Thalassobaculum sp. OXR-137: one gene and its partner. The protein of the gene in region 1 interacts with the protein of each later gene in a pairwise test. Links are inferred from orthologs where the notes say so. Each region holds a gene or a part of one and is shown in the gene's direction. Other genes may lie near its edges.

Region 1 (14,500 bases):
CTTCCAGGAGGCCGACACCACCGGCATCACCCGGCCCTGCACCAAGCATAACTACCTGGTGAAGGACCCCGAGAAGCTGGCCGACGTCATGCACGAGGCGTTCTACGTCGCGCGCAGCGGCCGCCCGGGCCCGGTGGTGGTGGACCTGCCGAAGGACATCCAGTTCGCCGACTGCCCCTATACCAACGCCAAGGACAAGGAGCCGAAGAGCTACCGTCCGCAGGTGAAGGGCGACGACAGCGCCATCGAGAAGGCGGTCGAACTGATCGCCAAGGCGAAGCGGCCGATCTTCTACGGCGGCGGCGGCCTGATCAACGCGGGCCCGAAGGCGTCCAAGCTGTTCGGCGAGTTGGTGCGCAAGACCGGCTATCCGGCCACCCTGACCCTGATGGGCCTGGGCGCGTACCCGTCCTCGGACAAGCAGTTCCTGGGCATGCTCGGGATGCACGGCACCTACGAAGCCAACCTGGCGATGCATGACTGCGACGTCATGGTCTGCATCGGCGCGCGCTTCGACGACCGGGTGACCGGCACGATCTCCGGGTTCTCGCCGAACTCGAAAAAGATCCACATCGATATCGACCCGTCCTCGATCAACAAGAACGTGGCGGTCGACATTCCCATTGTCGGCGACGCGGGCAGCGTGCTGGAGCAGATGCTGGCGGTGTGGAAGGCCAAGGCCTACAAGCCGGACGCCAAGGCGCTGGCTTCCTGGTGGCGGCAGATCGACGGCTGGCGGGCGCGCAAGTGCCTCGCCTTCACGCAGGGCACCAAGGAGATCAAGCCGCAGCAGGCGATCCAGCGGCTGTTCGAGAAGACCCGCGGCATGGACTGCTACATCACCACCGAGGTCGGCCAGCACCAGATGTGGGCCGCCCAGTATTTCGGCTTCGACGAGCCGAACCGCTGGATGACCTCGGGCGGGCTCGGCACCATGGGCTACGGCTTCCCGGCGGCGATGGGCGTGCAGATCGCCCATCCGGACTCGCTCGTCATCGACATCTCCGGCGAGGCGAGCTTCCTGATGAACATGCAGGAGCTGTCGACGATGCGGCAGTACAACCTGCCGGTGAAGGCGTTCATCATCAATAACCAGTGGATGGGCATGGTCCGCCAGTGGCAGGAGCTGATCCACGGCAAGCGCTACTCGGAGAGCTATTCCGAGGCCCTGCCGGACTTCGTCAAGCTGGCGGAGGCGTTCGGCGGCGTCGGCCTGCGGGCGACCGAGGCGAGCCAGCTCGACGACGTCATCGACGAGATGATCGCCGCGCCGCACCCTGTTCTGGTCGATGTGTGCGTGACCAAGGATGAGAACTGCTTCCCGATGATTCCGTCGGGCCGGGCGCATAACGAGATGATCCTCAGCCCGAGCGATCAGGAGCAGCAGACCGTGACCGACAAGGGCATGGCCCTCGTATGACGGCGCGCGGCCGCCGGGGCTTCCCGGCGGCCGCCCTGCCTGCCGTCCCTGCCATTCCCTTCCGGGCGCCGGCTCCGGCATGAACCCCCGAGCCCCCGCCCGTCTTTCGGAGACCCGACGTGACACCCAATGATCAACCGAGCGCCCGGCACACGATCGCCGTGCTGGTGGCCAATGAGCCGGGCGTCCTGGCCCGCGTCATCGGCCTGTTTTCCGGCCGCGGCTACAATATCGAGAGCCTGACCGTATCCGAGGTCGACGAGGTCAACGCCCGCTCGCGCATCACCATCGTGACTTCCGGCACGCCGATGGTGATCGAGCAGATCAAGGCGCAGCTCGCCCGCCTGGTTCCGGTCTACGACGTCCACGACCTGACCATGGAAGGCCCGCATGTGGGCCGCGAGATGGCGCTGGTGAAGATCCGCAACGGCGGAGAGAAGCGGATCGAGGCCCTGCGCATCGCCGACACCTTCCGCGCCCGGGCCATCGACAGCACGCTCGGCAGCTTCGTCTTCGAGCTGACCGGCGATACCGGCAAGATCGACGCCTTCATCGACCTGATGATCTCGCTGGGTGAGGTGGAGGTGTCGCGCACCGGCGTCGTCGCCATCGCCCGGGGCGAACACGTGCACATGCCGCTGGTCCGCAAGGCCAAGCGGAAGGCGAAGAAAGCCGCCGACGACTGACCCTAGACTGAACCAGCCATCTGGACTCGGCGGCGGCTGCCCAGCTAAACCGTCGCCGGGTCCATGGAAATTTTCGAAAACCTGTTCTGAGAACCGCAAGACCCGAAGGAGGGAGACACCCATGCGCGTGTACTACGACCGCGACGCCGACGTGAACCTGATCAAGACCAAGAAGGTCGTGATCGTCGGCTATGGCAGCCAGGGCCATGCCCATGCCAACAACCTGAAGGACAGCGGCGTCAAGGACGTGGTCGTCGCGCTCAAGGAGGGCTCGCGCTCCCGCGCGAAGGCCGAGGCCGCCGGCTTCAAGTGCATGACGCCGGCCGAGGCCGCCAAGTGGGGCGACATCCTCATGATGCTGACCCCGGACGAACTCCAGGGCGACATCTATAACGAAGACCTGAAGCCGAACATGCGCGCCGGTGCGGCGATCGCCTTCGCCCATGGCTTCAACGTGCACTTCAACTTCATCGAGCCGCGCGACGACATCGACGTCTTCATGATCGCGCCGAAGGGCCCGGGCCACACCGTGCGCTCCGAGTACCTGCGTGGGGGCGGCGTGCCGTGCCTGGTCGCGATCGATCAGGATTCCTCGGGCAACGCCCTGGAAGTCGCGCTGTCCTATTCCTCCGCCATCGGCGGCGGCCGGGCCGGCACCATCGAGACCACCTTCAAGGAAGAGTGCGAGACCGACCTGTTCGGCGAGCAGGTCGTCCTGTGCGGCGGTCTGTGCGAGCTGATCAAGGCCGGCTACGAGACCCTCTGCGAGGCCGGCTACGCCCCGGAGATGGCTTATTTCGAGTGCCTGCACGAGGTGAAGCTGATCGTCGACCTCATCTATGAGGGCGGCATCGCCAACATGAACTACTCGATCTCCAACACCGCCGAGTACGGCGAGTACGTCTCCGGTCCGCGGATCGTGACGGAGGAGACCAAGGCCGAGATGAAGCGCGTCCTGGCCGACATCCAGTCCGGCACCTTCGCCCGCAACTGGATGCTGGAGAACAGGGTCAACCAGTCCTCGTTCAAGGCCATGCGCCGCCGTGCGGCCGAGCACTCGATCGAGCAGGTCGGCGAGAAGCTGCGCGCCATGATGCCGTGGATCGCGGAGAACAAGCTGGTCGATCAGACCAAGAACTGATCGAGCTTATTCGTTGAGCGGACGGGCGGGTCGGCCGGTGCTGACCCGCCCGTTTCGCGTTCGGAATGATGTCCGTCATCAATCCGCCGGATTCGCCCGCGACTCTTTAACGAATCGCGGTGAAGAGCGCTTTGTAACTGTCTGCGAATCCTGATATTGTCACCGACATAGCGTATCGGAGCAGCGCAGAGCGGTAGGGGCGGCGCGGCCAGGCCGGTGATTAAGGCCGAAGCGTCGACACGCGAAATACGAGCCGGGCCTAAAGGCCGTCCGGGTCATAAACCCGGGACGGAGGCCCTGACGGGATTCGATCGGCCAGTCCCATGGGAGACATGGACCGGGCCGCAACATCGACGGGACTGAGAAAAACGATGTTCTTCGCCAATCTCCTCGGAATGCTGTCTGCCGATATGGCCATTGACCTCGGCACGGCCAATACCCTGGTCTACGTCAAGGGCCGCGGCATCGTGCTGAACGAACCGTCGGTGGTCGCCATCGCCACGGTTCGCGGCAAGAAGCAGGTGCTGGCCGTCGGCGACGAGGCCAAGCAGATGCTCGGCCGAACGCCCGGCAACATCCAGGCGATCCGCCCTCTGCGCGACGGCGTCATCGCCGATTTCGAAGTCGCCGAGGAAATGATCAAGCACTTCATCCGCAAGGTGCATAACCGGCGGTCCTTCGCCAGCCCGCAGGTCATCGTCTGCGTGCCGTCGGGGTCGACCGCGGTGGAGCGCCGCGCCATTCAGGAAAGCGCGGAAAGCGCCGGGGCCCGCCGGGTGTTCCTGATCGAGGAGCCGATGGCCGCCGCGATAGGCGCCAACCTGCCGGTGACCGAACCGACCGGCTCCATGGTCGTCGATATCGGCGGCGGCACCACCGAGGTGGCCGTGCTGTCGCTCGGCGGCATCGTCTACTCGCGTTCGGTGCGCGTCGGCGGCGACAAGATGGACGAGGCGATCATCGCCTATATCCGCCGCAACCATAACCTTCTGGTCGGTGAGGGCAGTGCCGAGCGGATCAAGAAGGAGATCGGCTCCGCCTATCCGCCGGAAGACGGCACGGGCAAGGGCCTGCAGATCAAGGGCCGCGACCTGATGAACGGCGTGCCCAAGGAAATCATCATCGACCAGTCGCAGATCGCCGACAGCCTGGCGGAGCCGGTCAGCCAGATAGTCGAGGCGGTGAAGGTCGCGCTGGAGCAGACCCCGCCGGAACTGGCGGCCGATATCGTCGACAAGGGCATCGTGCTGACCGGCGGCGGCGCGCTGCTGGGCAACCTGGACTTCGTCCTGCGCCATGCCACCGGCCTGCCGGTCATGATCGCCGACGACCCGCTGTCCTGCGTGGCGCTCGGCACCGGGCGCTGCCTGGAAGAGATGAAGGTTCTGCGGAACGTTCTGATCGGCGCCTACTGACATCGGCTCGCGCGTTCGAGATATCTGTCTACCCTTGAGGTGACCGTTCACCATGGCGAAGCGACCCGGATCGTTCAGCAGCGTGGCACAACCCGTGCGCTCACTGTGGAGCCGGTTCGCCTTCGCCACGCTGATCGCCGCCGCCTTCGGGCTCATGCTCCTGGGCAAGGCCGACGTCCTGCTGGTGGAACGGGCGCGGGTCGTCGTGCTCGACGCGCTGGCGCCGGTCATCGAGGTGGCGTCCCAGCCGGCCGAGGCGCTTACCGACCTGATGAACAATGTCCGTGACCTGCGGTATCTGCGCGCCGAGAACGCCCGGCTGTCCGTGGAGAACGACCGTCTCGACCGCTGGCAGCACGTCGCCCGGCGCCTGGAGGCCGAGAACCGCGCGCTGCGGGCGCTGACCAACTTCGTGCCGCCCAAGGACGTCGACTTCGTCAGCGCCCGGGTGATCGCCGATGGCGGCGGCGCCTTCGTGCGCAGTGTGATGATCACGGCAGGACAGAAGAACGGCATCGCCCTGGGCAACGCGGCGGTCAGCGGCGAGGGGCTGGTCGGCGGCGTGGTCGAGGTGGGCGAGGCCTACAGCCGCGTCCTGCTGATCACCGACCTGAACTCGCAGATCCCCATCGTGATCGAGCGCACCCGCGACCCGGGCGTGGTGGCCGGCGACAACACCCGGTCGCCCCGGATCGTCTATCTGCCGCAGAACGCCCAGGTGGTGCCCGGCGACCGGATCGTGACGTCCGGTCACGGCGGCGTCTTCCCTCCAGGTCTCGCGGTCGGCATGGTGACCACGATCACCGACGGTTCGATCCGGGTCACGCCCTTCGTCGACTGGGAACGGCTGGAATACGTGCGCATCCTGAAGACCGGCTCCGATGGAGTCGTGCAGCCGGAAAGCGCCCATCTGCCGCCCTTCTCGGTCATGGGGCCGGAGCCGGCCTCCCGCTCCGGCGGGGCAAAGCAGTGATGCGTCCCTCCGCGGCCCAACGCCTCGATACCTGGATCCGACAGTCGACGCCGATGGTACTCACCGCGATGCTGGCGGTGCTGTCGGTGGTGACCATCGGGATTCCCGGCTATGCGACGGTGGTCCCGGGCTACACGGCGATGGCGACCTTCTACTGGGCGGTCTTCCGGCCGGACCTTCAGCCGGCCTCCGCCCTGTTCCTGATCGGCGTGCTGCAGGACATCCTGACCGGCACCCCGCTGGGCCTGACCGCGGTCAGCCTGCTGCTGCTGCACGCCCTGGCCCTGTCCCAGCGCCGGGCGCTGATCACCAAGCCCTTCCTGCTGACCTGGGTCGGGTTCATGGTCATCCAGCTTCCGGTCTCGATCCTCGCCTGGCTCATGATGTCGGTGCTGCAGTTCCGGCTGATCGGTCCCGAGCCGGCGATGTTCCAGTATCTGGTCACCGTGCTCGGCTTCCCGGTCGTGGCCTGGCTCTTCGTCCGTCTCCACCGCTACGTGGTCCGGTAGGCGTCCATGCTGAAGGCAAGCGAACAGGACGTCCAAAAGGTCTTCACCCGGCGAGCGCTGGTGCTGGCCGGAGCCAAGCTCGGCCTGATCGGCGCGCTGGGCGCTCGGCTGTATTATCTGCAGGTGGTCGAGGCCGACCGCTACGAGCTGCTGTCGCGCGGCAACCAGTTCAACCTGGAACTCCTGCCGCCGATCCGCGGCCGGATCCTCGACCGCAACGGCGTGGCGCTGGCCGACAACCAGGACAATTTCCGCGTCGAAATCGTTCGCGAGCAGACCGACGACGTGGCCGCCACCCTGTCGGCCCTGCGCTCGATCATCGAGGTGCCGGACTGGGACGTCCGCCGGGTGCTGAAGGATGTGAAGCGCAAGCGCGCCTTCGTTCCGGTCACCGTGGTGGAGAACCTGACCCGCGAGGAGATCGCCCGGGTGGCGGTCAACGCGCCGTACCTGCCCGGCATCCGCATCGAGGTCGGCCGGTCCCGCCGCTATCCCTTCGCCGACACGGCGGTCCACATCACCGGCTATGTGGCGGCCGTGTCGGAGAGCGAGCTGACCGGCGACCCGGTGCTGGAGCTGCCGGACTTCCGCATCGGCAAGAGCGGCATCGAGAAGCTGCACGACCTGAGCATGCGCGGCACCGCCGGCCGCCGCCAGGTCGAGGTCAACGCCCTGGGCCGGATCATCCGCAAGCTGCCGGGCGAGGACGGGGAGCCGGGGCGCGACGTCAAGCTCGCGCTGGACATCAACCTGCAGCGCTTCGCCACCGAGCGGCTGGCGCGGGGCAATGCCGAACGGTTGCCGACCGAGGATCCGCGGGCGCAGCTCGCTCTGGCGGAGGCGGAACCGGCCCTGAGGGACCTATATGCCGACCGGCAGACCGTCCTGATCAACGAGAAGGGCAAGGTGATCGAGGCTGAGAGCGGGTCCGTCGTGGTCATGGACGTCCATACCGGCGAATTGCGGGCGCTGGCCTCGGCCCCCGGCTACGATCCGAACCCGTTCAACCGCGGCCTGTCCGCGAAGGACTGGGAAGAGCTTCTGACCAATCCGCGCGGCCCCCTGAACAACAAGGCGGTGGCCGGCCAGTATCCGCCGGGCTCCACCTTCAAGATGCTGGTGATGCTGGCGGCGCTGGAATCCGGGTTGGCGGGGCCCGACACCAAGTTCTTCTGTCCGGGCCACCTGGAACTCGGCGATACCCGGTTCCACTGCTGGTCGCGCTACGGCCACGGCTGGGTCGACATGAAGCAGTCGATCGCCCAGAGCTGCGACGTCTACTACTACGAGCTCGCCAAGCGCATCGGGATCGACCGGATCGCGGCCATCGCCAAGCGCTTCGGCCTCGGCGACGTGACCGGGGTCGATATTCCGGGCGAGCGGCGCGGACTGGTCCCGACCCGCGAGTGGAAGCTGGCGACCACCGGCGTGCCCTGGCAGATGGGCGAGACGCTGGTGGCGGCGATCGGGCAGGGGTTCAACCTCACCACGCCGCTGCAACTCGCCTTGATGACGGCGCGCCTCGTCAATGGCGGCAAGGCGGTGGTGCCCCATCTTGAGATTCCCGACGGCCCCCTGCCGCCGGCCGAGGACATGGCCGTCGACAGCCGGCATCTGGATGCCGTCCGGGCGGCGATGTCGGAAGTGGTCAACGGTCCGCGCGGCACGGCGCGCAAGATCCAGGGCGACAAGGACGACATCAAACTGGCGGGCAAGACCGGCACGGCCCAGGTCCGGCGCATCACCATGGCCGACCGGGCGTCGGGCGCCTACAAGGACGAGAAACCCTGGCGCTACCGCGATCACGCGCTCTTCGTCGGGTTCGGTCCGGTCGAGGCGCCGCGTTACGCCGTGGCGGTGGTGGTCGAGCATGGCGGCGGCGGGTCGTCGATGGCCGCACCGATCGGGGCCGACGTGCTGCGCGAAGCGCTGCGGATCGATCCGCCTGCCCCTCCGGGGCCGACCGCGTCCGACAGCAAGGACGACGACGAACCGGCTCGGCGGGACGGGTGATGGCGATCTCTTTCCGTTCCGACGGCCTGAATCCACCCGAGTTGACCATCGGTCAGAAGCTGGTGGCGATCAACTGGCTCCTGGTTCTGCTGGTGGTCACCATCGCCGGCGTCGGCTGCCTGATGCTGTATTCCGCGGCGAACGGATCCTGGTCGCCCTGGGCGTACCGCCACGTCCTGCGCTTCAGCATCGGTCTGGGGATCATGCTGGCCATCGCTCTGGTCGATATCCGGTTCTGGATGCGCACCGCCTATCTCGGCTACATGGTCGCGCTGCTGCTTCTCGTCGCCGTGGAGATCATGGGCGAGATCGGCATGGGCGCCCAACGCTGGATCGACCTCGGCCTGTTCCAGCTCCAGCCGTCCGAGGTCATGAAGATCTGTCTGGTGCTGGCTCTCGCCCGGTACTTCAACGGCCTGACCTACGAGGAGGTCGGCAATCCGCTGAACCTCATCATTCCGCTGCTCATGGTCGGCCTGCCGGCGATGCTGGTCCTGAAGCAGCCCGATCTGGGCACGGCGCTGATGATGATCGCCGGGGCCGGGGCGATCTTCTTCCTGGCCGGCGTGCGGATCTGGAAGTTCCTGGCGCTGATCGCCGCCGGGGTCGCCGCGGTGCCGATCGTCTGGCAGTTCCTGCGCGAGTACCAGCAGAAGCGGATCCTGACCTTCCTCAACCCGGAAAGCGATCCGCTCGGCTCCGGCTATCACATCCTGCAGTCGAAGATCGCGCTCGGCTCGGGCGGGATCTTCGGCAAGGGCTTCCTGAAGGGCAGCCAGAGCCATCTGAACTTCCTGCCGGAGAAGCAGACCGACTTCATCTTCACCATGCTGGCGGAAGAGTTCGGCATGATCGGCGCGTCCTGCCTGATCGGGCTCTACGTCCTGGTGCTGGCCTACGGCTTCGCCATCGCGATCCGCTCGCGCAGCCAGTTCGGCCGACTGGTGGCGCTGGGGGTCACCACGACGCTGTTCCTGTACCTGTTCATCAACGTCGCCATGGTGATGGGGCTGATCCCCGTGGTCGGCGTGCCGCTGCCGATGATCAGCTACGGCGGCACGGCGATGCTGACGATGATGATCGGCCTGGGTCTGCTGCTCGGCGTCTCGGTCCACCGCGACGTACGGATCGCCCGCGCCGGCGTGGAAGAGGACTGAGGCGGCGCTCAGCCGGCGGCGAGTACCGCGTTGAGATCCGGATAGACCTTCAGGATCGTCAGGAACCCGCTGATCTCGAAGACCTCGCGGATCTCCGGCGACATGGAATGGATGGAGAACTGTCCCTTGGTCGCCGCGGTCCGCTTTGCGGCCACCAGCAGAACCCGCAGCCCGGCGCTCGACACATAGTCTATCCCGCCGAAATCGACGGTGATCTTCGGCTGTCCGCTGCCGATCAGCTCCAGCAGGGTCTTTTCCAGCACCGGGGCCGTGTTGCTGTCCAGCCGTCCCTTGGGGGCGACTTCCAGCACGTCGCCATGGGTCGCGGTATCGATCTGCATAGTTCCGGGTCCTTCCAGGTCGGTCTTCAGGGTCGTGTCTGTCACGCCGGCGCGGCGATCGCCAGGATCATGTCGAGAATGTTGCGGTCGCCGGCGCGGGTATAGCGTACCTCGGCCATCACCGTCTTCACGATGTGGACGCCGAGACCGCCGATCGGCCGGTCCTCCACGCTGGCGTCGATATCCGGGAGCGGCGCATCGGCCAGCGGATCGAAGGGGCGACCGCTATCGGCGATGCGGATGGCCAGCCGGTCGTCCTCCAGCGTCAGGTCGATGGACACCGCATCGTCGCGGATGTCGCCGGCATCGAAGCCGTATTTGATAACGTTGGAGACGATCTCCTCAACCGACATGTCGAGGTGCATGGCGCTGCGCATGGGCAGGTCGTTCTCCTCGGCGAACCGGCCGAGCTCGCCGGCGATCCGATCGAGCTCCTCGCTCCGGTTGGCGGCGATGATCCGCAGGGTGGGTTTGGTCGGCACGCCGGTGTCCGCCATCGCTCAGAGCTCCAGGGCCGGCACCGCGGTCGGTCCGGCGGCGTCGGGGGGCACCGCGGAGGCCGAGCGGCCCTCGCCGGAACGGGGCGGCAGACTGCGCATGGGGAGCCTCATCCGGCCGCGTCGCGTCCGTCGGCTGCACCGGGTATCGGGTCCGCCGACAGGGCTTCCAGGGCGGAGATGATGCGCGCGGCCAAGTCCGGGTCGTCGCTGGCTGTGATCAAGAGTTTCCCTCGCAGTTCTGCGACATCGGCGGCGATCTTGTTCGCCGCGTCCGCCAGACGGCCATCGTGAAGATGGTAGTGAAGAATCCGGATCAGCCGGGTGATCTGGAGCAGGACCCGTAACACGGAGAACCCGAACTCCGGGACTGCCTTGCCGACGCCGGAAACCGTATTCTTCAGCATTCTCACATAGTTCGGCGCCAGCCGCATCAATCCAGACGCGAAATCGCGCACGACGGGTTCACTGACCGTCTCCACGTGCGGGTGGGCGTGGGCCCGTTCCTCCTCGACGGCGTCGAGCGTGCGCGAAATGACGACCACCACGTGCTCCACGGAGACCAGCATGGCGGCGATGTCGAAATGCACGAACATGTCGGCGTTATCGGTGCCGCGCTGGATCACGGCCAGCGCCGAGATCAGCGCGACGCGGCCGTAATGGTCGCGCAGCCGCCCGATCTCTGCGGCGGACTGCGGCCGGTTGAGATGACGGGCGACACGGATCGTCTCGTCCAGGAAGGCGAGATCGGCCGCGACGGCCCGATAGTCCGGGGCGTCCTCCGGCGACTGCTGGGCCTTGAACCGATCGACGCGGCGTTTCGCCTGCTGTGCCAGCGCCGCGCCCACCCGGGCGGCCAGTGCGCCGGCCTCGGTCCCGCTGCCGCTGGCGTGCTGCCAGGACGCGATCGCCGCGAGCAGGGTCGCCGCTTCGACGGCGGAGACAGGCTCGCTCCCGTCGGGACCGGCCGCGGTCAGGGACGGGGAGCTTTCGGTGTCCTCGAAAAGCTTGGCGAGGGCCGGGAGCGCCGTTCCGGTGATCTGCCGCTGCAGGCGGACCGCCCCCTGCTGGGCCGCGCGTCGGAGCTCGCCGCCCTCGGCCATGGCGCGGCGGTGGTCGTCCGCGAACCGCGACAGGCAGGCGATGGCGTTGCTTATGGCGACCGGTCCCGCCAGCGGGTGGACGAGGCTGCGTTCCACCGCCCGCAGACAGGCGTCGAACATGTTCGCGCTCAATCGCGGGTGCGCCGGCATGGCTTGGCGGGCCTCAATCGTGTTGTGTTGATGCGGCAAGGCTACTCCCTCCGCCCGGTCGATCCAACTGTCCAGGCAGCTATGTCGCGCCCGCAGCGATTGTCGTCACAGTCGACGGGGAACGGCCGGATGGGGTAAATGCAGTCCTCGGGATCAGGACCGGGGACGGCAAGGGCGGATCAACGGCGAGCGCCATTGACCGCGGGCTGAGATCCGGGGGAGGGTCACCGGGCGGGCGGCGCGATGCCGACCGGTGTTGAATGGCATGGGGCATGATCGTTCGAGCCGAACCGATCATGTTCCTGGGAGGCGGCGGCGATGACATACGATCTCGGTCTTCAACTGGCCGCCATTCCGTTGAGCACGTCGGTGCCCTTCATGATCGCGTTGGGCATCCTGCTGTCGATCATCGGATCCTGGCTGGTGAACTCCGTGTTCACGCCGTTCGAGCTGGAGCCGAACAACTCCGTCGGCGGGGCCAAGTTCGGCTTCCTGGGCGAGGTTTATGCGGTCACCCTGGGCCTGGCGATGATCGGGGCCTTCGACCATTTCACCACGGCCCAGACCAACGCCCAGCGGGAAGCGGCGACCCTGTCGTCCCTGTCCTGGGCTGCCGATACCTACGACCAGCCGGGGCAGGAGGTGGACCGCGCGGCGATGCGCCGGGCCGTGCAGGAATACGCGCGCGCGGTGGTCGAGAAGGAATGGCGGGTGATGAGCTACGGCATCGCCGATCCGGACGTTTCCTCCCGATTGGCCGACATGAACACCGTGTTCATGCGGGTCGAACCGGTCACAGAAGCCCAGAAGTCGCTGCAGCAGAACACGGTCGAGTGGGTGAACCAGATCAATGAGTACAGGTCGCTGCGGCTCACGACGGTGTCGCGGTCCCTGATCGCGCTGGTCTGGGCCGTGCTCATCAGCGGCACGCTGATGGCGATCATCTTCCCGTGGTTCTTCGGTACGGTGAACGTGGTCTCGCAGACCGTGATGTCGGCGCTGCTCACGTCCTTCCTGATGCTGCACCTGCTGATGGTGCTGCAGCTCAGTTATCCGTTCATCGGCGAGGCGTCGATCAGCCCGACGGCCTTCCTGAACGTCATACGCTGACGGGCAGGATTAGCCGGCGGGGTTCGGGACGAAGGTCCAGGACGCCTCGAGCGCATCCCTGTCGATCGTGATCGTCACACCGGTCATGGTCATGCCCGCCGGCGGCCGGTTGTCCTGCATGTCGGACGCGTTGAGCAGCAGCCGCACCAGCTCCATTTCCGGACGGAAGGGGGTCGCCTCCACTTCCAGCACGTCGCGCCAGAGGGCCAGCCGCTCATCCTTCTCGATCGCCCGTTCGTAGGCGAATGAAATCCCGTCGACCTGCTTGCCGTCCTCGGTGAAGCTGATCGACGTCAGCCGGAAGCCGGCCCGCTCGGCGACGGCGGCGAGGCCCGCCGGATTGTCGAAGGCCATCTCCGCGACGGTGCGCGCGGCGCTCTTGCCGCGATCCGGCAGCTCGATCCGTCCGATCGTGCTGTCGAACCAGGTGGCGATGGCCGACTCGATTCCCGAAACCCAGCCTGCCATCGTCTCCAGCGCGCTGCCGACCACGCCTGCGCGCGCCACGGACGGTTGAACGATGGCGAGCGCCGCCGCGAGGATCACGACCGACGCACCGCTCCGCAGAATTCTGCGGCTGGAAGAGGCAGGGAAGTGGTCCATTCGCGATCCGCCCAATCAGAAATTTTTCAAACTAAAGCGGAAAACCGGTCGGTCGGCAACATCATGGTATCGCTTGTGAGGGCGGTAGGTCATCATTGCCCGATCACTGCACAAGATGTTGTCCGCCATGGCCAGTATTCTCGTTATCGCCACCAGCAAGGGTGGAACCGGTAAGACGACCATCAGCGCAGCACTTGCCTCCTACTGGCGGGACCAGGGCAAGGCTGTCGCGATTCTCGACACCGACCCGAACGAGGCCATGGCCCGATGGGCCCGCAAGAGCGAGTCCGGGTTCAAGGGCATCTCGGTCTCGGCCAACGCCAACGAGCACGAGATCATCGAGTCGGTCTACGCCCTGGGCGAGGAGGCCGACGTGGTCGTGGTCGACACTGCCGGCTTCGGCAACCAGGCGATGGTCTATGCGGTCGGCGTGGCCGACATGGTCCTGATCCCGGTGATGCCCGACGAGGCCAGCCTGTTCGAGGCGGCGAAGATGAAGCAGGTCATCAGCAGCGCCAGCAAGCTGACCCGGCGCGAGATCCCGTTCCATTCGGTCCTGAACCGGGTGAAGAAGATGACGACCGTGGTGCGCCACACCGAGCGCAATCTGGAGCAGCTCGGTCTCAATCCGCTGAAGTCGCGGATCGGCGACCGGGTGATCTTCCAGGAGGCGTCCTATCACGGCGCCTCGCCCCTGAGCCTGGCGCCGAAGAACCGGGCGACCCTGGAGATCCGCAATCTCGCCCGCGAGATCGAACCCGTCCTGTTCGCTGAATAGAGAAGGGGACCGGCATCGCCGATCCCCTCATCTGTTTCCGGGCGGCGCCCGGCTTATTTCCTCCCGGATTATTTCCGGGTGCGGGCCACCGTTTCGATCATGAACAGCTCAAGATCCTCGATCGCGGTCTGAGCCTTCTGCTGGGCCTCGACCTGCATGACCCAGTCGGTGGTCATCGCCTTCAGGTTGTCCGGCAGGGCTTCCAGCTCCAAAATCACCGCGTTGAAGTCGGCGTCCTCGGCCGCCTTCTCCGCCCGGGCCATGATCGCCAGCGGATCGGTGCCTTCCGGCGTGGTCGTACCGTCCAGGCGCCAGCGCAGACGCGTGGTGGCCGCGGTCAGGTTGGCCATGGTCTCCGACACCCGCTTGGCGAGATCGCCTTCGGAATCGACGGTCTGATAGGCGGCCACGATGGCGTGGGACACGTCGCCGAACCCGGCCTGCAGCTCGCGCTTCGTCGGCACGCCGTCGGCAGCCAGCGGCTCGAGCGCATAGACGGAGGCGACCGTCTCGTTCTCGCCGACGATCGCGCGGAACAGCGCCAGATCCTCCTCGAACGGGTCGCCGGCCTTGATCGTCTCCTCCAGGTCGGTGGCGGCGATCA
Region 2 (14,642 bases), 5.1 Mb from region 1 along the record:
GGCGTCTGAACATTCGCCGTCGCCATGCTCGTTTTCTCCCCCACAAACTAGATCGTATAACGCCTAAATACGCTGAACAATTGGTTAAGGCGTCCGGTCCGGCCGGGCTCGAAAGCCGGGATTCCGCGACAGTATGGGCCGGAAATGCAAAAGGCCGGCCACAAAGGCCGGCCGATCGCCGATTTGTCGGTTCGCCGTAGTTTAGCGGGAGTAGAACTCGACCACGAGGCTGGGTTCCATCTGAACCGGGTACGGCACGTCTTCCAGCTTCGGGATCCGGGTGAAGGTACCGGTCATCTTGCTGTGATCGACTTCCAGGTAGTCCGGCACGTCGCGCTCGTTCGACTGCGCGCCTTCCAGGACCACCGGCAGCTCGCGGGACTTTTCCTTCACCTCGACCACGTCGCCTTCCCGCACCAGGAAGGAGGGGATGTTCACGCGCTTGCCGTTGACCTTGACGTGGCCGTGGTTGACCAGCTGGCGGGCGGCGAAGACGGTCGGCACGAACTTCATGCGGTAGACGACCGCGTCGAGGCGCGTCTCCAGAATGCCGATCAGGTTCTCGCCGGTGTCGCCCTTACGACGGACGGCCTCGGCGTAGTACTTGCGGAACTGCTTCTCGCCGATGTTGCCGTAGTAGCCCTTCAGCTTCTGCTTCGCCATGAGCTGCACGCCGTAGTCGGTCGGCTTGCGGCGGCGCTGCCCGTGCTGACCCGGGCCGTATTCGCGATTGTTGAGCGGGGATTTCGGGCGGCCCCAGAGGTTGACGCCGAGGCGGCGGTCAATCTTATGCTTCGCGGCGATGCGCTTGGCCATCGCTTCACTCCTTCTTGTGCCCGGTACTGGCCGTTTTCGGCCGCTGGGCGGGTTGTCCCGATAGGGTGATCCGGCACGCAGCAACCGCTTTGGCCGGGCCGGGAACATGCGCGTAGGCGTGCTCCACGTTCTCAGGAATGGGCGCGTTATACGGATCGTCCCGGAAATGTCAAACCCACCGTGGGGTTGGCGGGGACAATCGGCGCTGCGACCTCGCCTCACGGACGCAGAGCGGATATTGTCGCCGGCGACCGGGATACGTCCCGTGTAGCCTGCGTCGACGCCAGTTTGGAGCCCAGCACCCCATGCGCCAGGACTATTTCGGACGAAAGCGCGTCCTCGTGACCGGAGGGGCCGGGTTCATCGGCTCCCACCTCTGCGAGCGCCTGCTGCGCGACGGGTGCGAGGTGGTCTGCGTCGACAACTTCTTCTCCGGCACCCGGGCCAACGTGACCCATCTGCTGGACAACCGGGACTTCGAACTGATCCGCCACGACGTGACCTTTCCGCTCTATGTCGAGGTGGACGAGATCTACAATCTCGCCTGCCCGGCCTCGCCGGTTCACTACCAGCACGATCCGGTTCAGACCACCAAGACCTCGGTACACGGGGCCATCAACCTGCTCGGCCTCGCCAAGCGGCTGAACGCCCGGATCTTTCAGGCGTCGACATCCGAGGTCTACGGCGACCCGACCGTGCATCCGCAGACCGAGGATTACTGGGGCAACGTTAACCCGATCGGGCCGAGGGCCTGCTACGACGAGGCCAAACGGTGCGCGGAGACCCTGTTCTTCGACTACCGGCGACAGCACGGTCTCGGCATCAAGGTGGCGCGGATCTTCAACACCTACGGCCCGCGGATGCATCCGCGGGACGGCCGGGTGGTCTCCAACTTCATCATGCAGGCCCTGAAGGGGGACCCGATCACGCTCTATGGCGACGGCAGCCAGACGCGCTCGTTCTGCTATGTCGACGACCTGATCGAGGGGACGCTGCGGCTGATGTCCAGCCCGGGCGACGTCACCGGCCCGGTGAATCTGGGCAATCCGACCGAATGCACGGTGCTGGAGCTCGCCGAGACCGTGATCCGGCTGACCGGATCGGCGTCCCGGATCGAGCACCGGCCGCTTCCGCAGGACGACCCGCAGCAGCGCCGCCCCGATATCGGCCGAGCCCGCGCCCTGCTCGGCTGGCAGCCGACGATGGCGCTGGAGGACGGGCTGGCGCGCACAATCGACTACTTCCGGGGCGTCATCGCCGCCGGAGGTTGAAGCCGGCGCGCTTTACTTCCGCCTTAGCGGCTGCCTAGGGTGCCTTTCGGGCAGGCGAGGGGAGGGACGAGATGGCGGGGCGCAAGGCGCTGACCACCATGGTGATCGGCCGCGACTACCAGTCGATGTGGAACACTCTGTATCGCAAGAGCGTCGTGGCCTATGCCGACAAGCACGGCTACGATCTGGTGCTGATCGACAGTCCCATCGACCCGACGCCGCGTGCTGCCGAGCGCACCCCGCACTGGCAGAAATGCCTGATCCTGGAACATCCAGGCCTGCAGGGATACGACCATGTGGTCTGGATCGACGCCGACATCTTCGTGAATTTCCATTCCGCCCCCTGCATCGTCGCGCGCTATGGCGATGCCGAGGGGATCGGCGCGGTCCCGTTCGCCAGCACCCAGCCGACAGCGGAGATCCTGGAGAACCGCTGGGACCGGGCGTTCCGGTACGGCAGCGGCATCTTCAAGCGCGACCGCGGCCCCACCGCGCGGGAGCGCTATGCCGAGGCCGGTCTGCCGGAAGACCAGCCCGACATGGTCAACACCGGTGTGATGGTCCTGCGCCCGGACCGGCAACGGGCCTTCCTGCGCGATGTCTACGAGACCGGCACGGAGAACGAATTCTCGGCGATGGAGCAGATGTGGCTGTCCTACCGGATCTTCCAGGAAGGCCTGCTCAGCCCGCTGGACCCGCGCTTCAACAAGATCTGGAGCGAGGAGCTGGTGCAGAATTATCCGTTCCTGATGAACAGCTCGACCCGCCAGCACGTGCCGATCATCGCCCTCTGCGTCACCGCAGCCTGGCTCAACGGCTATTTCCTGCACTTCCTGGCCGACGGCTACTCGCGCGGGGACGTGCGCTACATCATGACCATGTTCGACAGCCCCGAGCAGATCAGCCTGGAAGCGATGCAGAATAGGTTGGCGAAAGGGACCCCGCAGTAGCCGGGTCGGGCTTTAAGCTCTTGAACGGACTCTAGGGTCCGCGCCGCCGCTTGCCGGTGAGAGACTTCACCACGCCGTGGAGGCTCTGCACCTCCTGGTCGGTCAGGCCGGCCCGGCCGAACATGGTGCGCAGGTTGCGCTTCATCGTCGGGCCCAGATGCTCGGGATAGAAGAACCCGGCCTCCTCCAGTTCCTCCTCCAGCCGGCTGTAGAAGAACTCCCGCGTCTCCACCGGCGCCGGCGGGCTGTCGGACATGAGCTGGACGTCCGGCGTGGCATCGCCGCTCTGGAACCACTCGTACCCGACTAGCAGCACGGCCTGCGCCAAGTTAAGGGACGAGAAGCCGGGGTTCAGCGGCACGGTGATCACCGCGTCCGCCAGGGTGATGTCCTCGTTCACCAGCCCGGCGCGCTCCGGGCCGAACAGCACGCCCACCGGCTGATCCGCGTCGAGCCGGGCGCGCAGCTGGGCGGCGGCGGCGCGCGGCACCAGCGCTTCCTTGGTCACGCCGCGCGGCCGGGCGGTCGTCGCCAGGACGTAGGTCAGATCGGCGCAGGCCTCTGCTGTGGTGGGATAGACCCGCGCTTTCTCCAGCACCTCGATGGCGCCGACCGCCATGGCCTCGGCAGCGGGGTTCGGCCAGCCGTCGCGCGGGTTGACCAGCCGCATGTCGGTCAGGCCGCAGTTCAGCATCGCCCGGGCGCAGGCGCCGATATTCTCGCCGAGTTGCGGCTCCACCAGAACGATGGCGGGGCCGGCCCCGGCGACGGAGCGGGCGTGGTCTGTCCCCGCCATGCGCTCAGGCGTCCGCTTTCGGCGCTGCCGCACCGGCGCGCAACAGCTTCCAGGTGATGGCGTCGGACAGCGCCGCGATGGAGGCGTCGATGATGTTCGGGCTGACGCCGACCGTGCGCCAGGTGATACCGGTCTCGTCTTCGCTTTCGATCATTACCCGGGTGGTGGCGTCGGTGCCGTCGCCGTCGCGGGCCGGCGGCAGGATGCGCACCTTGTAGTCGATCAGCCGCATGGTTTGGATCGCGGGAAACTTGGGCGTCAGTGCCTTGCGGATGGCGGTGTCCAGCGCGTTGACCGGCCCGTTGCCGACCGCGACCTCGTGATGGGCGGTGCCGCCGACGGTCAGCGTGGCCGTCGCCTCGGACTCGATCACCAGATCGCCGCGGGCGTTGAACCGGCGCTCGTCCATGACGCGCCAGCGCTCGATGGTGAAGAACTCCGGCACGCCCTCGATCAGCCGGCGGGCCAGCAGCTCGAAGCTGGCTTCCGCGCTGTCGTAGGAATAGCCGAGGAACTCCTTCTCCTTCACCTCGTCGACCAGCCGCTGCACCTTCGGGTGCTTGGGATCGACCTCGACGCCGATTTCGGCGAAGCGGGCCAGGATGTTGGAGCGTCCGGCCTGGTCGGACACCAGGATGTGACGCTGGTTGCCGACGGTGGACGGCTCCACGTGCTCGTAGGTCTTCGGGTCCTTCTGGACGGCCGAGACGTGCAGCCCGCCCTTATGGGCGAAGGCGGCGGCGCCGACATAGGCGCGGTGCGGGTCGCTCGCCCGGTTCAGGCGCTCGTCCAGCAGCCGGGAGACCGCCGTCAGGTGCTTCAGCTTGCCGGTGCCCACATTGGTCGTCATCCCCATTTTCACCACGAGGTTCGGGATGATCGCCATCATGTCGGCATTGCCGCAGCGCTCGCCCAGGCCGTTGATCGTGCCCTGGACCTGCCGCGCGCCGGCGCGCACCGCGGCCAGCGAGTTGGCGACCGCGTTGCCGGTGTCGTTGTGGCAGTGGATGCCGAGATGGGTGCCGGGGACCCGCTCGGCGACCTTGGCGACGATCTCCTCGATCTCGTGGGGCAGCGTCCCGCCGTTGGTGTCGCACAGGACGACCCAGCGCGCGCCCGCCGTATAGGCCGCCTCGGCGCAGTCCAGCGCGTAGTCGGGATTGGCCTTGAAGCCGTCGAAGAAATGCTCGCAGTCGAACATCGCCTCGCGGCCGACGGCGACGGCCCGGGCAATGCTGTCGCGGACCATGGCCACGTTCTCGTCGCGCTCGATCTCCAGCGCCACGTCCACATGGAAGTCCCAGGTCTTGCCGACCAGGCAGACGGCCGGCACGCGGGCGTCGAGAATGCCGGCGAGACCGGGATCGTTGTCGGCGCTGCGGCCCGGGCGGCGGGTCATGCCGAAGGCGACGATCCGCGCGTTGTCCATCTTCGGCGGCTCGGCGAAGAACCGGTCGTCGGTCGGGTTGGCGCCCGGCCAGCCGCCTTCGATGTAGTCGATCCCAAGCTGATCCAGCGCGCGGGCGATCGCCGCCTTGTCGGCGACGGTGAAGTCGACGCCGCGGGTCTGCTGTCCGTCGCGCAGGGTGGTGTCGAACAGATAGACGCGGTCGGCGTCCGATGTGTCGATCGTGCTGTCGCTGGCCATGGCGCCTCTCCCCGCCCGCTCCGAGAGGGATCGTCAGGGAGGCGGGCGAATCGGTAATGGGAGAGGGTCTCTAGCAGCGCGGACGCCGGGCGGCAAGCGGCTGACTACCCCCGTAGGACAGGGAATTCCTCGCCGCGCAGCGGGTCTCCGTGGTTCAGCCGCACATCGGGGAAGGGTGGCGAGACCTCGCCCCTGCGCTTCACATAGACCACGTCGTCGCCGCAGAACCGGGCCGCGAAAGCACGCCGCCTGTTGCCGCCGGTGCCGGGATTGCCCGGCGCGCCATGCACCGTCAGGAACGAGAAGGCGATGGCGTCGCCCGGCTCCATGTCCCAGCCCAGGATCGTATGCTCGCCGCGCTCCAGTTCGATATCGGGCAGCGGCTCCAGCCCGTCGTCGCTGCGCTCGTAGGCTTCGCCCTTGAACTTGGTCGGCAGGAACCTCTTGCCCCAGCCGTGGGAGCCGGCGACGAACTCGACGCAGACCTCCCGCGGCACCGGATCCAGGGGAATCCACAGGGAGCAGGTCTGGGTGCCCTCGATGCAGTAGTAGGGCTGGTCGTGGTGCCAGGGGGTGCGTTCCTCGGTCCCCGGCTCTTTCACCAGCACGTGCTCATGGAACAGTACGACCTTCTGCGAGCCCATGAGCTGCCCGGCGAGATCCGCTGCCGGCGACTGCTCCAGGAAGCGCTGATACTCCGGGATCCGCTGCCAATTGCAGTAGTCGCCGAAGAAATACCCCGGCTTGCCTTCTGGTGTGTATTCCTTGGCGTAGAGCCCGGGCTCGCGCATGTTGCGGTCGATGCCCTCGCGCAGTGCGGCGACCCAGTCCTTGTCGAACACGCCGGAGAGCTTCACGGCTCCGTCGCGGCGAAACATCTCGACGGTGGTATCGGCAAGCGCGCTGGTCGTCATGGCGTCGTCTCCCGGGGGGTCCTTGGCATTCCTGTCCGTTAGCGTGCGAACTCGGCCGGCTTTCGTCAATCCGAACACTTGCCCCGGCGTGTGACAGAGCCCACATCGCGCCGCGTTGACGTCACATTATCTCTCTACCGTAGGCAACCGCTGGACGGTCACGGCGTTGGGAATGCATATGCCCAGCGCGTCTGGTAGGGTGGGACCGGGCTTCGGAGGGTATGAATTTGTTGCGTTGGCTGCTCGGAATCTTCGTTTTCTTCCTGATCGTCGCCATCGGCGGCGTGGGCGCCGTGCTGTACGCATTCCACCATTTCGGCCGGGGTCTGCCCGACTACGAGTATCTGGCGGATTACGAGCCGCCGGTGGTGACCCGGGTCCATGCGGGCGACGGCCGGCTGCTGGAGGAGTATGCGCGCAACAAGCGCATCTTCGTCGCCATAGAGGCGATCCCCAAGCGCGTGGTGAAGGCGTTCCTTTCCGCCGAAGACAAGAATTTCTACAACCACCCGGGCATCGATTTCGTCAGCCTCGCCTCCGCGGTGGTGCTGAACGTGAAGAACTACGGCACCGGCCGCCGCCCGGTGGGCGCATCGACGATCACCCAGCAGGTCGCCAAGAACTTCCTGCTGACCAACGAGGTGTCGATCGACCGCAAGGCCAAGGAAGCCATTCTGTCCTTCCGCATCGAGCGGGTCCTGAGCAAGGACCGGATCCTCGAGCTGTATCTGAACGAGATCTATCTCGGCTTCGGCTCCTACGGTGTGGCCGCGGCGGCCCTGAACTATTTCGACAAGCCGCTGGCCGAGCTGACCATCGGCGAGGCGGCCTATCTGGCGGCGCTGCCGAAGGCGCCGAACAACTATCATCCGACCCGCCGGCACGAGGCGGCCGTCGCCCGCCGCAACTGGGTGATCGGACAGATGGTGGAGAACGGCTTCATCACGCAGGCCGAAGCCCAGGCGGCGACGCAGGAGCCGCTGACCGTCTCGACCGCTTCCACCGGGGACGCGACCTCCGCCGACTACTTCGCCGAGGAGGTCCGCCGAGACCTGATCCAGCGCTACGGCGACGACGGCCTGTACGAAGGCGGCCTGTCGGTCCGCACGACTCTCGACCCGAAGATGCAGCGCATGGCTGACAAGGCCTTGCGTGAAGGCCTGATCGACTACGATCAGCGCCACGGCTGGCGCGGTCCGGTCGCGAAGATCGAGATCGTGCCCGGCTGGGGCGATGCGCTCGCCAAGGTCGAGCGGCCGGCCGGCCTGGGCGACTGGCGCCTGGGCGCGGTGGTCAAGGCGGATGCCAAGACGGCGACCATCGGCTTCCCCGACGGATCGCTCGCCACGCTTCCCTATGACGAGATGAAGTGGGCGCGGCAGTGGATGGAGGATCAGCGCTACGGGGGCACGCCGAAATCTGTGACCGACGTGCTCAGTTTGGGCGATGTCGTCCCGGTGGAGACCGTCGAGAAGGACGCCAAGGGCGAGGCCTATGGCGAAGCGACCGTCGCCCTGCGCCAGATCCCGGATGTCGGCGGCGGCCTGGTCGCCATGGACCCGCATACCGGCCGGGTGCTCGCCATGTCCGGCGGATTCAGCATGGAGATGAGCGAGTTCAACCGGGCGACCCAGGCGTGGCGCCAGCCGGGCTCCTCCTTCAAGCCCTTCGTCTATCTGGCCGCCCTCGACAGCGGCTATACGCCGGCGACGCAGATTCTCGACGCGCCCTTCGTGCTCGACCAGGGGCCGGGGCTGCCGAAATGGAAGCCGTCCAATTATTCCAACGAGTTCTACGGACCGACCCCGATGCGCGTCGGCATCGAGAAGTCGCGGAACCTGATGACCGTCCGTCTTGCCCAGACGATCGGCATGGACAAGGTCGTGAACTACGCCAAGCTGTTCGGCGTGGTCGACAAGATGCAGCCGCACCTGTCCTTCTCGCTCGGAGCGGCGGAGACGACGCTGCTGCGCATGACCACCGCCTATTCCATGCTGGTCAACGGCGGCAAGCGGGTCACTCCGTCGCTGTTCGACCGGGTGGTGGACCGTCACGGCAAGACCATCTACCGGCACGACGACCGGCCCTGCGACGGGTGCGCTGCGGCGTCCTGGAACGGCGGCCCGCCGCCGCAGATCCCCGACACGCGCGAGCAGATCGTCGATCCGGCTTCGGCCTACCAGATGGTGTCGATGCTGGAAGGCGTGGTTCTGCGCGGGACCGGGCGCCGCATCGCCGAGCTCGGCAAGACCCTGGGCGGCAAGACCGGCACGACCAACGAAAACATGGACACCTGGTTCGTCGGCTTCTCGCCGGACCTCGCCGTCGGCGTCTATGTCGGCTTCGACCAGCCGCGCACCCTGGGTCGTCATGATACCGGGTCCAGCGTTGCCGCCCCGATCTTCAAGTCCTTCATGGCCGACGCCCTGGATGGGGTGGTAACGCCGGACTTCCGCATTCCGCCGGGCGTCCGCATGGTCTGGGTCGATCTGGAGAGCGGTCAGCGGGCCAATCCCGGCGCGTCCGGCGCGGTCCTGGAGGCCTTCAAACCCGGCACGGAACCGACCGGCGAAAGCATGGTGATCGGCGGCGGCATGGGCCCCGCATCCTCCGACACGGAGCCGGCTTCGGCACCCGCCGCCGCGGCGCCTGTTGCGACCAGCGGATCCGGGCTCTATTAAGCGTCTGACTTGTCCCGATACCCATCGTCCCCGATATGGCGGACGTCACCTGAACGGAGGGCGCAATGCGCGCCGAGACCACCCAGACCCTCGATGAGATCAAGCAGTCGATCGAACTGCTGAGGAGGCATCTTTGACTGGGATGTCGCACTGACACGACTGTCCGAGCTCGATGCCCTGACCCAGGACCAGAGCCTGTGGGACGATCCTGAACGGGCCCAGAAGCTTATGCAGGAACGCACCCGGCTCGAGAAGCAGATCGAGGACGTGAAGGCGCTCGACCAGACGGTCGAGGACGCGGTCATGATGATCGAACTCGGCGAGGCCGAGGGCGATTCCGACACGGTCGCCGAGGCCGAGAAGGAACTCGAGGCGGTCCGCGTCAAAGCCGAGAAGATGCAGATCGAGAGCATGCTGTCCGGCGAGGCCGACGGGCTCGACTGCTATCTGGAAGTCCATGCCGGCGCCGGCGGTACCGAGGCCCAGGACTGGGCCGAGATGCTGCTGCGCATGTACACCCGCTGGTCCGAACGCCAGGGCTACAAGGTGGAATGGCTGGAGGAGAGTGCCGGCGAAGAAGCCGGTCTCAAGTCGGCGACCATCAAGATCTCCGGCCACAACGCCTATGGCTGGCTGAAGACCGAGAGCGGCGTGCACCGGCTGGTCCGCATCTCTCCCTACGACAGCCAGGCCCGGCGCCATACCAGCTTCTCCAGCGCCTGGGTCTATCCGGTGGTCGACGATTCGATCGACATCGTGATCGAGGACAAGGACCTGAAGGTCGATACCTACCGCGCGTCGGGTGCCGGCGGTCAGCACGTCAACCGGACGGACTCGGCCATCCGCATCACCCACATCCCGTCGGGAATCGTGGTGCAGTGTCAGAACGACCGCTCGCAGCACCGCAACCGGGCCACGGCCATGGACATGTTGCGCGCGCGCCTCTACGAGGCCGAGCTGCAGCGCCGCGAGGAAGAGGCGAACGCGACCGAGGCGTCCAAGTCGGATATCGGCTGGGGCCACCAGATCCGGTCCTACGTCCTGCAGCCGTACCAGATGGTGAAGGACCTGCGCACGGGCCACGAGAGTGGCAATCCGTCCGCGGTGCTGGACGGCGACATCGACGCCTTCCTGGAAGCCTCGCTCGCCGGCAAGGTGGGCATGAACCGCGACGGGGGCGACGCCGCCGCGGGCTGATCCGTCCCCGTTCGGGGATGATCCCGGGCCGGCCCTTCGACACGCCCCGGCTTGAGGCCGGGGCTGCTCAGGGCGAGGTCAAAGTTCTAATCTGATCCATTTTCGACCTCGCCCTGAGCAGCCCCCGGGCCGGACCCGGGGGCGTGTCGAAGGGCCGGGCCCGGGTCCTCTACGCCTGGAACCCGCTCATATCCGGCGCCTTGCCGGCGCCGAGAACCGTCTCCAGGGCCATTGAGATCGACAGCAGCCGGGCGTCCTCGCCCTGCGGGCACATCAGCTGTAATCCGACGGGCAGGGCTGCGCCGAACTGGTGGATCGGCAGGGACGCAGAGCACAGGCGGAAGATGTTTGCCGGCTGGGTATTGCGGGACGACAGGCTGCCCCTCGCCGCTTCCTCCGGATGCTTCAGGTTCTCCACCGGCATCGGTACGAACGGGCAGGTCGGCGAGATCCAGCCGTCGAGCCCGGCGAAGCGGGCGTCGGCGATCCGCTCCAGCTCCAGGCGCCGGTACTGCGCCGCCAGATGCTCCACCGCGGAGACCTTCAGCCCATGGGCCGCCCGGTCGGCGGTGACCGGGTCCATGTTCGGGCGGGCCTTCTCGAACGCCTCCGGCGTCAGCCGCGCGATCAGTTCCGGCGGGACGATTGCCGGGAAAAGGCGGGCGCGCTCCGCGGCTTCCGGGATCTCGATATCGACGATCTCCACGCCAGCCGCGCTGAGGGCGACGATGGCCGCTTCGACGGTGGCCGCCACCTGGTCGTCCAGATCCTCGAAGAAGAAATTGGTCGGCCGGCCGAGACGCAGACCCTCCAGCCGGGCCGGCATCGGCACCTCCGATCCGGTCACGACCGCGTGGATGAGCGCCGCATCGCCGGCGTTCCGGGTCAGCGGGCCGATGGAATCCAGGCTCGGACTGAGCGGGAACACGCCATCGGTCGGCCACAGGCCCACCGTGGTCTTATGGCCGAACAATCCGGTGAAGCAGGCGGGGATGCGCACCGAACCGCCGGTGTCCGTGCCGAGCGCGAAGCCGCAGAGCCCCGCCGCCGTCGCCACGGCGGAGCCGCTGGACGAGCCGCCAGGGATACGGTGGGTGTTGGCGTCCCACGGGTTCCAGGGCGTTCCCCGGGCCTCGTTGACGCCGGTGGCGCCCAGGGCGAACTCCACGGTCTTGGTCTTGCCGATGGGGATGCATCCGGCCGCCTTCAGCCGGTGCATGATCGTGCCCTCCGGCCCGGTCAGGTGCTCGCTCTTCATCTGCGAGCCGTTGGTCGTCGGCAGTCCCTCCAGGGCGATGATGTCCTTCACCCCGATCGGCACCCCCATGAGCGGGCCGAGATCGATCCCCGAGGCGAGCAGCGCGTCGATCGCCTTGGCCGCCTTCAGCGCCCGGTCGCCGTCGACCACCTGGAACGCGTCCAGCTTTGGGTACGCCTCGATACGCGCCAAGCAGGCTTTGACGGCGGCCACCGCGGTCACCCTGCCTTCTCGCAGATCCTGAGCATAGGCAGCGATGCCGTGTTCGAAATAATCCTTCAGGGTTTTCGCCATCGATTTCCTCCCGCGTGATGAATAACGGTGGCACGGCGCCGTGACGCGATCAAACCCACTTCTGCGCGCCGGGCCGGCCGGTCCCCTCTTTACCGATTACGTTTTCGGCGGGGCGTAGAGGTCGATGGTCGCGGCGTTGTCCGCGTCGCTCAGCCCGTGCTTGACCAGCAGCTTGTGGATCTCGGCGGCGAGGCCGGTCAGGGGCAGGGAGGTTCCGAGCTGGCGGGCGGTGTCCATGACCGTGTTGAGGTCCTTCACCATGATCGCTACCCGGCCCTGGACGTCCCGGTCACGGGCGGCCATGCGGGGCAGGAACTGCTGCAGGACCGGCGAGTCGGCCCGTCCGCCGGCCAGCGCTTCGGGCAGCTTGGCAGGGTCGATGCCGGCATCTTCGGCGAACTGGCAGCACTCGGCCATCAGGGCGAGGCCGGTGCCGACGATCATCTGGTTGATCAGTTTGGTCGACTGTCCGGTGCCGTTCGCACCCATCAGCGTGAAGCGGCCCGCCAGATGGGCGACCACCTCCCTCACCCGCTCGAAATCCGCCGCCTCGCCGCCGGCCATCACCGTCAGCGTGCCGTTCGTCGCCCCGGGCACGCCGCCGGAGACGGGGGCGTCGATCCACCCCATGCCGGTCTGCGCGCGCAGCCGGGCGGCGAACTCCTTCGCCATGTCGGGCCGCATGGAGGAGAAGTCGACCAGAACCTTGCCGGCGCTCCCGGCTTCGGCGATGCCGTCGGCGCCGAAGACCACCGCCTCGACCGCGTCCGTGTCGGTCAGGCAGGTAAAGACGATCTCGCTGGCTTCCGCGACAGCGCGGGGCGAGGTGGCCGACTGGGCGCCGGCATCGACCAGCGGGGCGAGCTTGTCCCGGGAGCGGTTCCAGACATGGAGCGGAAACCCGGCGGCCAGGAGCCGTTGCGCCATGGGGCCGCCCATCAGGCCGAGTCCTACATATCCCAGCGGGGTGCTTGTGCTGCTCACGATAGGTCTGTCCTCCCTGGACCGTTGTGTAGGGACGCCGACCGCGGTCCGACGGACGTCGTCTTTGCCGCCCGTTCCGGCGGATCGGCCTATTTGGGAACGAACGCGTTGCGCGAACAACCCCGCCTGTGGATGATCGGACGGGTGGAGGCGGAAGTTGTGTCACTCTGCCTCTGTTGTCCCAGCCTGGAGAGACCGTTATACCCACCGATATGTGGCCGAAGGCCATCCACGTGTCCCATTTTCCTCGCTTTCCAAGGGAATTCGATGATTAGCCACCACGCCGCCTTGATCTACGCCATGATTGTCGGCGCCGCTGCCGATGGCTCGCTCGCGGACAGCGAGCTCGAGACGATCCGTGGGATCGTTCAGCACCTGCCGATCTTCGCCGATTTCGAGCGGGGCAATCTGCCCCAGGTCGCCGCTGCCGCCACCGACATGCTCTCCGAGAGCGACGGTATCGAGACCGCGATCGGCCAGATCAAGGCCAACCTGCCGGAACGTCTGTGCCCGACCGCCTACGCCCTGGCCTGCGACGTCGTCGCCGCCGACGGCGAGGCCACCCAGGAAGAGCTGCGGTACCTGGAGATGCTGCGCCACGACCTGAACGTCGACCGGCTGACGGCCGCCGCCATCGAACGGGGCGCCGGCGCCCGTTACGCCCGCCTCTGAGCCGAGAGGGGCGACGTCGTGACTGAGCCCCATTCTCCGTCTCCGGAGACGCCGATGCCGACGGCCCTGGAGGGCTGGCGGATCGGTCTCGTCGGTCTGGGCCTGATGGGGGAACCCATGGCCCGGCGCCTGGCATCCGCCGGCGCGGCGCTGTCCCTGTGGAACCGCTCCATCGAGAAGGCAGAAGCCCTGGCCGGCGAGTTCGACAGGGTCACCGCCCAGCCGTCGCCCCGCCATGTGGCCGAGGCCTCGGACGTGGTCATCGTCATGGTGGCCGACGCCGAGGCGGTGCGCGACGTGGTGTTCGACCCGATCGACGACAGCTGGGGCGTGCTGCACGGCCTGGCCGAGGACGGGGTGCTGGTCGACATGGGCACGACCGGTCTGCCGGCCACCCGAGACTATGCCGGCCGGCTGCGCATGACCGGCGGCAACTGGGTCGATGCGCCGGTGTCCGGCGGCACGACCGCTGCCGCTGACGGCAGCCTGACCATCATGGTCGGTGCCAGCGACGCCGATTTCGCCCGGATCGAACCCATGCTGAGGGTCCTCGGCAGGCGAATCACCCATGTGGGCGCCGTCGGGTCGGGGCAGGTGGTGAAGACGGCCAATCAGATGATCGTCGGCATGACGATCGGGGCCGTGGCGGAGGCCATGGCGCTCGCCAGGCGCGCCGGCGTTGAGCCGGGGATCCTGCGCGAGGCCATCATGGGCGGATTCGCCCAGAGCCGGATCCTGGAGCTCCATGGCGCGCGTATGGCGACCGGCGATTTCCAGGCCAGGGCCAAGGCGACCATCCAGCGCAAGGACATGCGGGCGGCCGTCGCCCTGGCGGAGGAATCGGGCATCGACCTGCCGGGTCTCATGACCAACGCGTCCCTGTGGGAAGACATGGTCGAGGGCGGGTTCGGAGATCTCGATCATTCCGCCCTGATCCTGGCCATCGACCCGCCCGAGGAGGACTAGGGCAAGCCTCGATCGGATGTTTCGATCCGATCGCGGATTTGCTCCGCCCCCGAATCAGGTCCAGGGGCGTCCGGGATGACGGTTATTGGGAGAGGCTTTACAGGACCTCGCCCGGCGCGGATCCGCCTAGAGGACGGCGGTTCAGGCGGGCTTCTGCCATTCCATGATGTGAAAGAACGGGACGCGGCTGTTGCG

What was found.
Region 2: the proteins of mrdA (region 1) and T8K17_RS24205 interact in binary tests that used the Escherichia coli proteins (3 or more experiments, as listed by UniProt). The link is inferred for Thalassobaculum sp. OXR-137 from one-to-one orthologs.

Annotation. Positions count from the first base shown.
Region 1 is NZ_CP139715.1:112,251-126,750, reverse strand. Bases 5,761-8,653 are described here. They hold mrdA (penicillin-binding protein 2), read left to right. Parts: upstream 5,761-6,150; coding sequence 6,151-8,157; downstream 8,158-8,653. Other genes in these bases: rodA (rod shape-determining protein RodA), read left to right, coding at 8,157-8,653; mreD (rod shape-determining protein MreD), read left to right, coding at 5,761-6,144. In the rest of the region: T8K17_RS00585 (acetolactate synthase 3 large subunit), read left to right, coding at 1-1,420; ilvN (acetolactate synthase small subunit), read left to right, coding at 1,540-2,106; ilvC (ketol-acid reductoisomerase), read left to right, coding at 2,228-3,247; T8K17_RS00570 (rod shape-determining protein), read left to right, coding at 3,619-4,662; rod shape-determining protein MreC, read left to right, coding at 4,715-5,635; more of mreD, read left to right, coding at 5,689-5,760; more of rodA, read left to right, coding at 8,654-9,314; T8K17_RS00545 (STAS domain-containing protein), read right to left, coding at 9,323-9,700; T8K17_RS00540 (ATP-binding protein), read right to left, coding at 9,697-10,152; T8K17_RS00535 (hypothetical protein), read right to left, coding at 10,263-11,375; T8K17_RS00530 (DUF4239 domain-containing protein), read left to right, coding at 11,724-12,515; T8K17_RS00525 (hypothetical protein), read right to left, coding at 12,525-13,118; T8K17_RS00520 (AAA family ATPase), read left to right, coding at 13,246-13,896; T8K17_RS00515 (hypothetical protein), read right to left, coding at 13,965-14,500. UniProt on the Escherichia coli protein: Catalyzes cross-linking of the peptidoglycan cell wall. Responsible for the determination of the rod shape of the cell. Is probably required for lateral peptidoglycan synthesis and maintenance of the correct diameter during lateral and centripetal growth.
Region 2 is NZ_CP139715.1:5,218,900-5,233,541, reverse strand. What follows is about bases 6,312-9,346. They hold T8K17_RS24205 (penicillin-binding protein 1A), read left to right. Parts: upstream 6,312-6,616; coding sequence 6,617-9,076; downstream 9,077-9,346. Other genes in these bases: T8K17_RS24210 (phytanoyl-CoA dioxygenase family protein), read right to left, coding at 6,312-6,395. Also shown: T8K17_RS24240 (tetratricopeptide repeat protein), read right to left, coding at 1-26; rpsD (30S ribosomal protein S4), read right to left, coding at 202-816; T8K17_RS24230 (UDP-glucuronic acid decarboxylase family protein), read left to right, coding at 1,122-2,087; T8K17_RS24225 (hypothetical protein), read left to right, coding at 2,159-3,037; T8K17_RS24220 (RNA methyltransferase), read right to left, coding at 3,069-3,833; cimA (citramalate synthase), read right to left, coding at 3,838-5,481; more of T8K17_RS24210, read right to left, coding at 5,586-6,311; T8K17_RS24195 (amidase), read right to left, coding at 10,443-11,825; T8K17_RS24190 (NAD(P)-dependent oxidoreductase), read right to left, coding at 11,922-12,809; T8K17_RS24185 (tellurite resistance TerB family protein), read left to right, coding at 13,077-13,481; T8K17_RS24180 (NAD(P)-dependent oxidoreductase), read left to right, coding at 13,536-14,447; T8K17_RS24175 (class I SAM-dependent methyltransferase), read right to left, coding at 14,589-14,642. UniProt on the Escherichia coli protein: Cell wall formation. Synthesis of cross-linked peptidoglycan from the lipid intermediates.